2 regions of the Inquilinus sp. OTU3971 genome follow, and region 2 is predicted to be linked to the other one. Evidence: predicted binding sites of a transcription regulator. Region 2 holds the regulator's gene; the other holds the start of a gene.
The links. Region 2 encodes LexA, which represses DNA repair genes until DNA is damaged. Its sites were predicted from a motif close to ATGTTCTANTTTGGTTC; they were not measured.
Positions count from the first base shown of each region.

Region 1: the regulator LexA is predicted to act here: its motif matches at 2,738-2,754, upstream of recA (recombinase RecA).

Region 1 covers NZ_JASATH010000163.1:12,996-18,849, forward strand. Annotated here, with positions in the region: gene AAHM41_RS30450 (hypothetical protein) at 1-46, shown strand, start outside; gene dksA (RNA polymerase-binding protein DksA) at 432-851, shown strand; gene AAHM41_RS30460 (hypothetical protein) at 984-1,709, shown strand; gene AAHM41_RS30465 (AraC family transcriptional regulator) at 1,769-2,635, opposite strand; gene recA (recombinase RecA) at 2,805-3,881, shown strand; gene gltX (glutamate--tRNA ligase) at 3,980-5,341, shown strand; partial or broken gene AAHM41_RS30480 (NYN domain-containing protein) at 5,424-5,854, shown strand, end outside.
Region 2 covers NZ_JASATH010000112.1:19,094-24,947, reverse strand. Annotated here, with positions in the region: gene AAHM41_RS24890 (TetR/AcrR family transcriptional regulator) at 1-255, shown strand, start outside; gene AAHM41_RS24885 (LacI family DNA-binding transcriptional regulator) at 252-1,280, opposite strand; gene lexA (transcriptional repressor LexA) at 1,317-2,045, opposite strand; gene AAHM41_RS24875 (molybdopterin molybdotransferase MoeA) at 2,176-3,375, opposite strand; gene moaC (cyclic pyranopterin monophosphate synthase MoaC) at 3,372-3,854, opposite strand; gene trpC (indole-3-glycerol phosphate synthase TrpC) at 3,851-4,663, opposite strand; gene trpD (anthranilate phosphoribosyltransferase) at 4,660-5,685, opposite strand; gene AAHM41_RS24855 (anthranilate synthase component II) at 5,682-5,854, opposite strand, start outside.

The DNA.
Region 1 (5,854 bases), on a different contig from region 2:
CGCCCTGGTGATTTTCCTGGCGCAGACCGTCCGCCTGCCGCGCTGACGACCACCCCGGTCACGACCGGTCCGCCGCCCTCGAGAGGCCTCCGGGGCGGCGGTCTTCGTTGCGCGCATGGCCGGTCGGATCGCCGCCACACTCTGATCCCCTTGCGTTCCTGCCCCGTTCGGCGCTATCAGGGCGCCGCATGCCGCAATGTGCCCGACCGGCCGTGATCCGGTGGGCCGCTGCGGCACCCCGATGCTGCGAGGCGAAGCGGCGTCCGGGGGCGACGGATCTTGTGCGGTCGTTAAAAGTCCAACAAAATCAGCGGGTTATAAAACACGATCCGCGCATCGTTTCGATTGTTTCCGTTCCGGCGTCTCCCTATACTCCGCGCCGCTTAGGCTCGGACGAAGGCCGGCACGTCAGACAGTGAGTGGTTGTTGCGATGACAGCGATGCTTCTGCCCCCGGATTATCGGCCGTCGGATGACGAAGACTTCATGAATCCGATGATGCTGGAATATTTCCGGCGCAAGCTTCTGAAGTGGCGGGCCGACCTCCTCGCCGAATCCAACGCGACCCTGAACAGCCTGCAGGATGGCGGTATCCAGGAGCCGGATCTGACCGATCGGGCGTCCGCCGAGACCGACCGTTCGCTCGAGCTCAGGACCCGCGACCGCGAGCGCAAGCTCCTGTCCAAGATCGACTCCGCGATGCGGCGGATCGAGGATGGCTCCTACGGCTTCTGCGAGGAGACGGGCGAGCCGATCGGCGTCAAGCGGCTGGAGGCGCGGCCGACCGCGACCCTCAGCCTCGAGGCGCAGGAGCGCCACGAGCGGCTGGAGCGCACCCACCGCGACGATTGACTGATCCCCACGGCGCCGAGAGGCGCCGTTGTCGTTTGCGTGTCTCGGGCCGAAAGGTGCGGTTCTCGTCTCCGCCTCGCTGCGTGTCCGTGTTAGGGTGGCGGCGAGGGGCTTTCAGATCGAGGGTATTCGATGCTTCGTGGCGCAGCGCTTTTCGCCGCCGTTCTCGCCGTCTCGGGCTGCGGGATCGATCCGGTGACGCCGAAGGAGACCCGCGTCGACTACGCGGGTTTCATCAACAGTGCGGATCAGGCCGCCATCTACGCCAACGCGCAATGCGCCCAGATCAACCGCCTGGCCGTGTTCAAGGTCGAGGACGTGGTCGAGGGCCGCAAGGGGGCGACCTTCCAGTGCCTGCCGGTGCCGAACTGCTATCCGGCCGAAGCGGCGGCGCCGGGGCAGCCGGTGGCGCTGGCGCCGGTTGCGGCCCCTGCTTTCGTGCCGGCCGCCTCCGCCTCGACCGTGCCGGGGCAGCCCTACGCCGTCCCGCCCGCCGCAGCGGCGCGGCTGCCGGGCCCGATCGTGGCCATGGCTCCGGTGTCCTCGGCGCGCGACCGCCGCGCCGCCCGCCGCGCGTCCGGATCGTCGATCGCCGACCAGTCGGACGACACCTACATCCCCTTCGCCGCCGCGCCGGTGGCGGCCGGCGAGCAGCCGCAGCGCGTGCCGTCCTATGAGACGATCAACGTGCCGACCGGCCCGAACCCGGTCTCGGTGGAGGCCCCGGGCCCGTATCCCGAAGGCTCCTACGCCACCGCGGCGGAGCCGAGCTGGCGGCGGGCGGTGACCTGCAAGCCCAACGCCACGCTGCCGCTGGCCGTGGACCGGCTGCCGACCGGCGACGTCTATCCGTTCTGAGGTCCGATCGGACCAGCGCGAAAGGCCGGATCATCCTCTGATCCGGCCTTTAGACGTTGTCAGCCATGCCCTTCCGGAATCGCCCGGATCGGCAGGTGGATGTCGGTGATCAGTTCCGCCGGCGGGGTGCTCCGCGGGTCGTTCATGTACTCCTCGAAGATCGGCGCCTCCGCCGGCTCGGCGCCGCTGGTCGGCAGCCAGGTCCGGTACAGCCAGGCATAGGACCGCTCCAGCTCGGCATAGGGGCCGGTGTGGCGCAGCACCGCATGCGGTCCGCCGGCGACGGTGCGGATCGCGACCTCGCCCTCGCCAGCGACGCCCTCCGGCACCTCCAGGCAGGCATCCGAGCGGAGCTCGGCGGGGGCGACTGCCGCAGGGTCGTCGTAATAGAGGCCCAGGCTGCGGGCCCCCGGGCGCAGCAGCTGGCGGGCGCGGGCCCAGGACATCAGGATGTCGAAGCTGCGGCCGACCTCCATATAGGGGCCGATGTGGCGGACGGCGGCGACGCGGATCGGCGCCAGGCTGCGATAGGTCACGTCGGGCATGGGTGTCTCTCCTTCGGGTGAGTCGAAGGGGAACGACCGGCGCGTGCCGCGATAGGCCCCTGGCGGGCGGCCGTAGCGCTCGGCGAAGGCCCGGCTGAAGGCGGCGGTGCTGCCGTATCCCGCCCGCCGGGCGATGCGGGCCACCGCCGTCTCGCTCTCCAACAGGGTGCCGGCGGCGCGGTGCAGGCGCAGCCGGCGCACCGTGTCCGCCACCGTCTCGCCCAGCAGGTACCGGTAGGCCCGGTGGAAGTGATAGGGCGAGAAGCAGGCCACCTCCGCCAGCCGGCCCAGGTCGATCGGGTCGTCGAGATGGGCGACGATGTGGTCGATCACCCGCTGGATGCGGGCGAGGTGGCGGTCGAGCGTGGCGCCCCTGGGCATCGGTTCGTTCTCCCGGCCTTGGTGTTTGCCCGAAGCGGATTGATCCTGCTTGCGAAGCTGCGGCCGCGGAAGGGGCTATGCGCCTGGGCTCTTGCTCGGCTGGAACAAAACGTGTACAAGAGCTGCATTGACGCGGCGTATGGCGCCATGCAACTGGAAGGGACTGGTGATGTCGACCCCGACTCTCCGCGTTGTGGAAAGAGCCCCGATGGACAAGACCAAGGCGCTGGAAGCCGCCCTGACCCAGATCGAACGCGCCTTCGGCAAGGGGTCGGTGATGAAGTTGGGCGCGCGGCCCCAGGTCGATGCGGAGGTGATCTCGACCGGGTCGCTCGGCCTTGACATCGCGCTCGGCATCGGCGGCCTGCCGAAGGGTCGGATCATCGAGATCTACGGGCCGGAAAGCTCGGGCAAGACCACGCTGGCGCTCCATGCGGTGGCCGAGGCGCAGAAGGCCGGCGGCACCTGCGCCTATATCGATGCGGAGCATGCGCTCGACCCGACCTATGCCCGCAAGCTGGGCGTCAACATCGACGATCTGCTGATCTCGCAACCCGATGCCGGCGAACAGGCGCTGGAGATCACCGACACGCTGGTCCGCTCCGGCGCGATCGACGTGATCATCATCGATTCGGTGGCGGCGCTGGTGCCGCGGGCCGAGCTCGAGGGCGAGATGGGCGACAACCAGCCCGGCCTGCAGGCCAGGCTGATGAGCCAGGCGATGCGCAAGCTCACCGGCTCGATCTCGAAGTCCAACAGCCTGGTCGTCTTCATCAACCAGATCCGGCTGAAGATCGGCGTGATGTTCGGCAATCCGGAGACGACGACGGGCGGCAACGCGCTGAAGTTCTACTCCTCGATCCGGCTCGACATCCGCCGCATCGGCGCGATCAAGGACCGTGAGACCGTCACCGGCAACCAGACCCGGGTCAAGGTGGTGAAGAACAAGATGGCGCCGCCGTTCCGCGCCGTCGAATTCGACATCATGTATGGCGAAGGCATCTCGAAGACCGGTGAGCTGCTCGACCTCGGCGTCCAGGCCGGGGTGGTGGAGAAGTCTGGCGCCTGGTTCTCCTATGACGGCCAGCGCATCGGCCAGGGCCGCGAGAACGCCAAGGTCTTCCTGCGCGACAACCCCGAAGTGGCGAAATCGGTCGAGGCCAAGATCCGGGCCAATGCCGGGCTGGTCTCCGACCGCATGATGACCGCCGGCGGGCCGGAGGGTGGCGGCGACGGCGACGAGTGATCGCTGCCGACGCCTGACCTGACCCATCGTCCGTGATGGAAAGGCCCGGGGTTCCGGGCCTTTTCCGTTACCGGCCGGATCGTGCTATCTCCCCGCCCATGACCGACCTGCCGACCTCCGCTCCGATCGTCACCCGCTTCGCCCCCAGCCCGACCGGCCTGCTGCATGTCGGCAATGTCCGCACCGCGCTGGTCTGCTGGCTCGCCGCCCGCGCCACGGGCGGGCGCTTCCTGTTGCGGCTCGACGACACCGACACCGAGCGGGGCAGCGCCGAATTCGCCGCGGCGATCGAGCAGGATCTGCGCTGGCTCGGCCTCGGCTGGGACGGCTTCGCCCGCCAGTCCGATCGCACCGACCGCTACCGGGCGGCGCAGGATCGGCTGAAGGCGGCCGGCCGGCTCTACCCCTGCTACGAATCGGCGGAGGAGCTGGAGCTCAAGCGCAAGAGCCTCTTGGCCCGCGGCCTGCCGCCGCTCTACGACCGCGCCGCGCTGGCCCTGACCGATTCCGACAGGGCCCGGCTCGAGGCGGAAGGGCATCGGCCGCACTGGCGCTTCAGGATGGCGGATGCGCCGGTCGAATGGGACGACAAGGTCCGCGGCCGGGTCCATTTCAACGGCCGCGACATCTCCGACCCGGTGCTGGTGCGCGAGGACGGGCGGCCGCTCTATCATATCGGCTCGGTGGTCGACGACATCGACATGGGCGTCACCCTGGTGGTGCGCGGCGAGGACCATGTCGCCAATACCGCCATGCACATCCAGCTGGCCGAGGCGCTGGGCGCCGCGCCGCCTTCCTACGCCCATCTCTCGCTGATCGCCGACGCCGAGGGCCACGGCCTGTCCAAGCGGATCGGCAGCCTGTCGCTGCGCAGCCTGCGGCAGGAGGGGATCGAGCCGCTGGCGGTGACCAGCCTGCTGGCCAAGCTCGGCACCTCCGACCCGATCGAGCCGCGGCTCTCGCTCGACGATCTCGTGGCCGAGTTCGACTTCGCCAAATTCTCCCGCACCATTCCGCGCTTCGACCCGGCCGAGCTGGAGCGGCTGAACAGCCGCATCCTGCACGAGACGCCCTATGCGGCGGTGCGCGACCGGCTGGCGGCGCTCGGCCTCGGCGCCGTCGACGAAGCCACCTGGGCGGTGCTGCGACCGAACCTGCAGCGGCTCGAGGACGCAGGCGAGTGGTGGCGGGTGGTCACCGGCCCGGTGACGCCGGTCGTCGCCGATGCCGCCCTGCTGGCAGCCGCGGCCGAGCTGCTGCCGCCCGAACCCTGGGACGACGCCAGCTGGGGCGCGTGGACGGCGGCGGTGCGCGACCGCACCGGGGTCAAGGGCAAGCCGCTGTTCCTGACCCTGCGCCTGGCCCTGACCGGTCTGGATCACGGTCCGGAGCTGCGCGGCCTATTGCCGCTGATCGGGCGGCAGCGGGCGCTGGCCCGGCTCTCCGGCGATGTGGCGTGAACGCCCCATCATCCTAAAACTTGCTTAAAACTTGACCCTCCCCCTCTTGGCGCCGACCCGCGGTCCGGAGTAAGAACCCGATATGACCGACGAGACATTGCCCACCCAGGACACCTCGGCGCTGCCGGTGGCCGCGGTCTTCCTCGACGTCGCGTCGCTGCCCGGCGACGAGGCGGAAGACCTTGCCCGCATCCTCGGTGGGCTCGGCACCGTCTGCCGCCCGGCCCGCCGCATCGCCTATGCCGACTGGGCGACGCTGTCCGACCTGCGCGGCGTCGCCCATCGCCACGGCTTCGACCAGGTGCAGACCACCGAGATCGAGCCGGGCCGCGACGCGGCCTCGCTGCGCCTCGTGGTCGACGCGATGGAGCTGGCGCTGCTCGATCGCAGCATCGACACGGTGGTGCTGGTGACCGGCAGTGCGGCCTTCCTGCCGCTGGTCCGCAGCCTGCGCCGCCACGGCAAGCGGGTGATCGCGATCGGCCCCGCCCGCCGCATGGACCCACTGTTCCA
Region 2 (5,854 bases):
CTGGCCGATCCGGAGTTCCGCACCGCGATGCAGGTGGTGTTCGAGGCCTGGCGGGCGGCGATTGCCGCGAGGCTGCGGGCCGACCAGGCGGCCGGCCACCTGGCCGAAGCGGACGCCGACGAGCTGGCGGCCTTCGTCGTCGCCGCCTATTCCGGGGCGATGGCCCAGGCCAAGGCGCAACAGGACGCGGCTCCGTTGGAGGCCTGCGCCCGGCAGCTGAGGCGGTCTCTGGAAGGGCTGCGGACCGGCGCCTAGAGGCTGTCGCGCTCGACCAGGCGGATGTCGAACAGCCGGCCCTGGATCGGGTGGTCGGGATCGGCCAGGCGGGCGGCGATCTGGTCGATGGCGTGGCGCACCATCTCGGCCATCGGCTGGCGGACCGTGGTCAGGCGATAGGCGGGCCAGGCGGCCAGCGTCATGTCGTCGAAGCCGACGATGCCGATCTCCTGTGGCACGGCGAGGCCGCGCTCGCGGCAGGCGTCGAAGGCGCCGAGCGCCAGGATGTCGTCGCCGCAGAACACCGCCTGCGGCCGATGCCGGTCGAGCAGGGCGTGCATGCCGCTGCGGCCATGCTCATGCGAATAGTCGCCGGCGAACTCCACGGCCAGGGGCCGCAGACCTGCCGCTTCCAGCCCGCTCAAAAAACCCGCGGCGCGGTCGATCGACGACGAATCGGTCCCGGCCCCGCCGAGGAAGGCCAATTGCTGCAGGCCGCGCGCCAGCATCGCCTCGGCGACCAGCCGCCCGCCCGCGACATTGTCGACCGTCACCGCCGGCACAGCCGCCTCCGCCCGGCCGAACACATGCACCACCGGCAGCCCGGCGCGGGCGCAGGAATCGGCGAAGCCCTCCGGCGGCGCGGAGGTGGCGATCAGCACCGCATCGACGCTGTATTGCAGCATCATGTCGAGGGCGGAGTCGGCGCCGCCATCCTCCGACAGGTTGGCGATCAGCGGCCGCAGCCCACGGCGCTGCAGCTCCCGCGTGAACAGGTCGAACACGTCCATGAAGGCGGGGTTGGCGAAATGGCTCGAGACCAGCCCGACCAGCTCGGTCCGGCCGGTCATCAGGCTGCGCGCCAGCCGGTTGGGGCGGTAGCCCAGCGCCTCCGCCGCCGCCAGGACGCGGGCCCGCATCCGGGGCGAGACGCTGGCATCCTTGGTGAAGGTGCGGGAGACGGCGGAGATCGACACGCCGGCCGCTTCCGCGACCTGTTGCGCCGTGGCCCGCTCGGCACCGGTTGCCCGGTGCCCGGGCCGGCCGCTGTTGGAGCGCCTCACGCGGTCACGATCCGCCCGGAGAGGGCGCGCAAGGGCTTACGAATAGGTCCGCAGCAGCCCGATCAGTCGCCCCTGGATGCGGACGCGATCGGAGGGCAGGTAGCGGGTCTCATAGGCGGAGTTGGCGGCCTCCAGCCCGATCGAGGCGCCCTTCTTGCGCAGCCGCTTCAGCGTCACCTCGTTGTCGTCGACCAGGGCGACGACGATGACGCCGGGATCGGCCGCGTCGCAGCGCTTGATGATGACGGTGTCGCCGTCCAGGATCCCGGCCTCGACCATGCTGTCGCCGGCGACCTCCAGGGCGTAGTGCTCACCCGGGCCAAGCAGCGAGGCCGGCACCTCGGCATAGTTGGAATGGTCGCGCAGCGCCTCGATCGGCATGCCGGCGGCGATCCGGCCGTAGAGCGGCAGGCGGACGCCGAGCTCGGGGTTGCTGAGATCGGCGCGCTCCAGCTTGCGGCCGGGCAGGGCGACGTCGGAGCGCACGGGCCGGAAGGGGACAACGTTGTCATCCTCGGCCGGCGACCCGGCCGGCGCGTCCGACTTCAGGCAATCCGGCAGCTTGAGCACCTCCAGCGCCCGGGCCCGATGCGGCAGCCGCCGAATAAAACCGCGCTCCTCGAGCCCGGTGATCAGTCGATGGATGCCCGATTTCGACTTCAGGGCCAGCGCGTCCTTCATCTCGTCGAAGGAAGGACTGACGCCGTCCGCCTCCAGACGGCGGTGAACGAACAACAACAACTCCTGTTGCTTTCGCGTCAGCAAGGCATCCTCCGTTGGCAGGGGCCGCGGCGCGGCCGAATCCCTGGAGAGAACATTAGGAGGAACAAAACAAAAACACAAGCGCCTAACTGCGGCACTCTCGGTTCTTTACTTCCTTGTAACGATCGCCGGGTCAGATCCCGTCGCCGAACAGCACCGCCTCGACCGGCTCGCCGCGCGCCGCGGCCGGCGCATGGGGCGGGCGGATCACCAGCCCGTCGGCCGCGGCCAGCAGCGACAGCATCGAGCTGTCCTGGGTCGGGAACGGAGTGGCGACATAACCGGAATCTGTCCGTTCGATCCGCGCCCGCAGGTAATCTTCGCGCCGGTCATTGGCCGGCAGGTCGCGGCCCAGTGTCGCGGCGACGCGGTTCTCCGGCGCCTCGGCCCCCTGCAGGGCCCACAGCACCGGGCGCAGGAACAGCCAGCCGCAGACCATGGTCGAGACCGGGTTGCCGGGCAGGCCGAGCAACGGCGTGTCGCCGAGCCGGCCGAACATCAGCGGCTTGCCCGGCCGCATGGCGATGGTCCAGAAGTCGAGCGCCAGGCCGCGCTCGCCGAGCACCGAGCGGATCAGGTCATGCTCGCCGACCGAGGCGCCGCCGGTGGTGACGATCAGGTCGGCACCGCGGGCGCCGGCGGCCAGCGCCGCCAGGGAGTCGGCATTGTCGCGGGCGATGCCGAGATCGACCGGCTCGCCGCCGCAGCTGCGGATCAGCGCGGCCAGGGCATGGGAGTTGGAGCTGACGATCTGGCTCGGCCCCAGCGCCTCGCCCGGCAGCACGATCTCGTCGCCGGTCGCCAGCACCGCCACGCGCGGCCGGCGGCGCACATGCAGCCAGGGATGGTTGGTCGAGGCGGCGATGCCGATGTCGCGCGCGGTCAGGCGCCGGCCCGGCTGCAGCAGCACGTCGCCGGTGCGGAAATCCAGCCCGGCCTTGCGCACATGGCGGCCGGCGGCGACGCCCTCGCGCACCGTGACCCGGTCGCCGTCGGCGTCGGTGTCCTCCTGCAGCACCACGGCATCGGCGCCGTCCGGCAGCGGCGCGCCGGTGAAGATGCGGACGCATTGGCCCGGGCCGACCGCGCCCTCGAAGCGGCCGCCGGCCGGGACCTCACCGATCCGCCGCAGCGTCGCCGGGACGGTCGCGACATCGGCGGCCCGCACCGCCCAGCCATCCATGGCCGAGACGTCGAGCGGCGGCTGGGTCAGCCGCGCCGCCACTGGCTCGGCCAGGATCCGGCCCAGCCCGGCGGGCAGGGGCACGGTCTCGGCCGGCAGGGCGGCGAAGGCGGCGAGGATGCGGGCGCGGGCCTCGGCGACCGGGATCATGTCTGGGCCTCGTAAGTGCCTGACCGCCCGCCGGATTTGTGCAGCAGCCGCAGGTCGGTCACGACCATGCCGCGGTCGACCGCCTTGCACATGTCGTAGACGGTCAGGGCGGCGACCGAGGCGGCGGTCAGCGCCTCCATCTCCACCCCGGTGCGGTGGGTGACCTTGACCGTGGCCTCGATCTCGACCCGGCTGTGCTCGGCATCGCAGCGCAGCGCCAGCTCGACGCTGGACAGCGGCAGCGGGTGGCACAGCGGGATCAGGTCGGACGTGCGCTTGGCGGCCATGATGCCGGCGATGCGGGCGATGCCCAGCACGTCGCCCTTGGCATGGCCGCCGGAAGCGATCAGCGCCAGCGTCTCCGGCTTCATCTCCACCCGGCAGCCGGCCCGCGCCACCCGCACCGTCGCCTCCTTGGCGGAGACGTCGACCATGCGCGCCTGGCCGGCCGAATCGAAATGGGTCAGCTCGCCGGTCATGCCGCCGAGGATCTCGCGTCCGGCGTCAGCAGCGCACGGGTGGCGGCGGCGACGTCGTCGTGCCGCATCAGGCTTTCGCCGATCAGGAAGGTGGTGGCGCCGGCGCGGGCCATCCGGGCCAGGTCGGTTGGCGTGAACAGGCCGCTCTCGGAGACCAGCAACCGGTCGCCCGGCACATGGGCCGCCAGAGCCTCCGTGGTGGCGAGGTCGACCTGCAGGGTCTTGAGGTTGCGGTTGTTGATGCCGAGCAGCGGCGAGCGCAGTTTCAGCGCCCGGTCCAGCTCGGCCGCGTCATGCACCTCGACCAGCACGTCCATGCCGGCGTCGATCGCCGCCTGCTCCAGCTCGCGGGCGGTGGCGTCGTCCAGCGCCGCCATGATCAAGAGGATGCAGTCGGCGCCCAGCGCCCGGGCCTCGACGACCTGATAGGGGTCGACCATGAAGTCCTTGCGCAGCACCGGCAGCTCGACGGCGTTGCGGGCGGCGGTCAGGTATTCGTCGGCGCCCTGGAAGTAAGGCATGTCGGTCAGCACCGACAGGCAGCTGGCGCCGCCGTCGCGATAGGCGCGGGCGAGGGCGGGCGGGTCGAAATCCGGGCGGATCAGCCCCTTCGACGGCGAGGCCTTCTTGATCTCGGCGATCAGGCCGTAGCGGCCTTCCGCCTGGGCCCGGCGCAGCGCCGCGACGAAGCCGCGCGGCGGCGCGGCCCGGTCGGCCAAGCGGCCGATCTCCGCCGCGGGCACCGCCGCCTTGCGGGCCTCGATGTGCCGGCGCTTGTCGGCGACGATGCGGGTGAGGGTGTCGCTCATGCCGTTCCCTGGCTCGTGATCCGGGCCAGCCGCTCGAGGACATGGGCGGCCGAGCCGTCGTCGATGATGCGGGCCGCGAGGGCGGCGCCGTCGGGCAGTGTAGAGACCCGGTCGGCGACGATGAAGCAGGCTGCGGCATTCAGCAGCACGATGTCGCGATAGGCGCCGTGCGCCCCGCCCAGCACGGCGCGCAGGGCGGCGGCGTTGGTCGCCGGATCGCCGCCCTTGAGGTCCTCCGGGACCGCGCGGCGCAGCCCGGCATCTTCCGGCGTCACGGTCAGGCGCCGGATCTGGCCACCACGCAGCTCCGCCACCGCGGTCGGGCCGGTGGTGGTCATCTCGTCGAGGCCGTCGCTGCCATGCACCACCCAGGCGGTCTCGCTGCCCAGCTGGTTCAGCGCCTGGGCCACCGGCTCGACCCAGGCCTCGGCGAAGACGCCGAGCAGCTGGCGCTTCACCCCGGCCGGGTTGGCCAGGGGCCCGAGCAGGTTGAAGATGGTGCGGGTGCCCAGCTCCTGCCGCGCCGGGCCGACATGGCGCATGGCGCTGTGATACAGCGGCGCGAACAGGAAGCCGATCTGGGCCTCCCACAGCGCCTCGCGCATCACCTCCGGCGGCGCCTCGACATTGACGCCGAGCTCGGTCAGCACGTTCGCTGCGCCGGTCAGGCTGGAGGCGGCGCGGTTGCCGTGCTTGGCCACCGGCACGCCGGCGCCGGCCAGGACGAAGGAGACGGCGGTCGAGACGTTGAAGGAGCCGGAATTGTCGCCGCCGGTGCCGCAGCAGTCGATGGCGCCGTCCGGCGCGTCGATGGTCACGGCCTTGTCGCGCATCACCCGGGCGGCGGCGGCGATCTCCTCCGGCGTCTCACCGCGGACGCGCAGCGCCATCAGGAAGCCGCCGATCTGCGCCGGCGTCGCCTCGCCGGACATGATGATCTCGAAGGCGGCACGGGCGGTGGCGGCGTCCAGCGGCTGGCCCAGCGCGGCCTTGGCGATGAAGGGTCGCATCTCGGTCGTCATGCCGCGTTCCGCCGCTCGGCGATGGCCAGGAAGTTCTGCAGGATCTTGTGGCCGTATTGCGAGGCGATGCTCTCCGGATGGAACTGCACGCCATGGATCGGCAGGGTCTTGTGCCGCAGCGCCATGATCACCCCGTCCGCGGTCCAGGCCGTGGCCTCCAGGCTGTCGG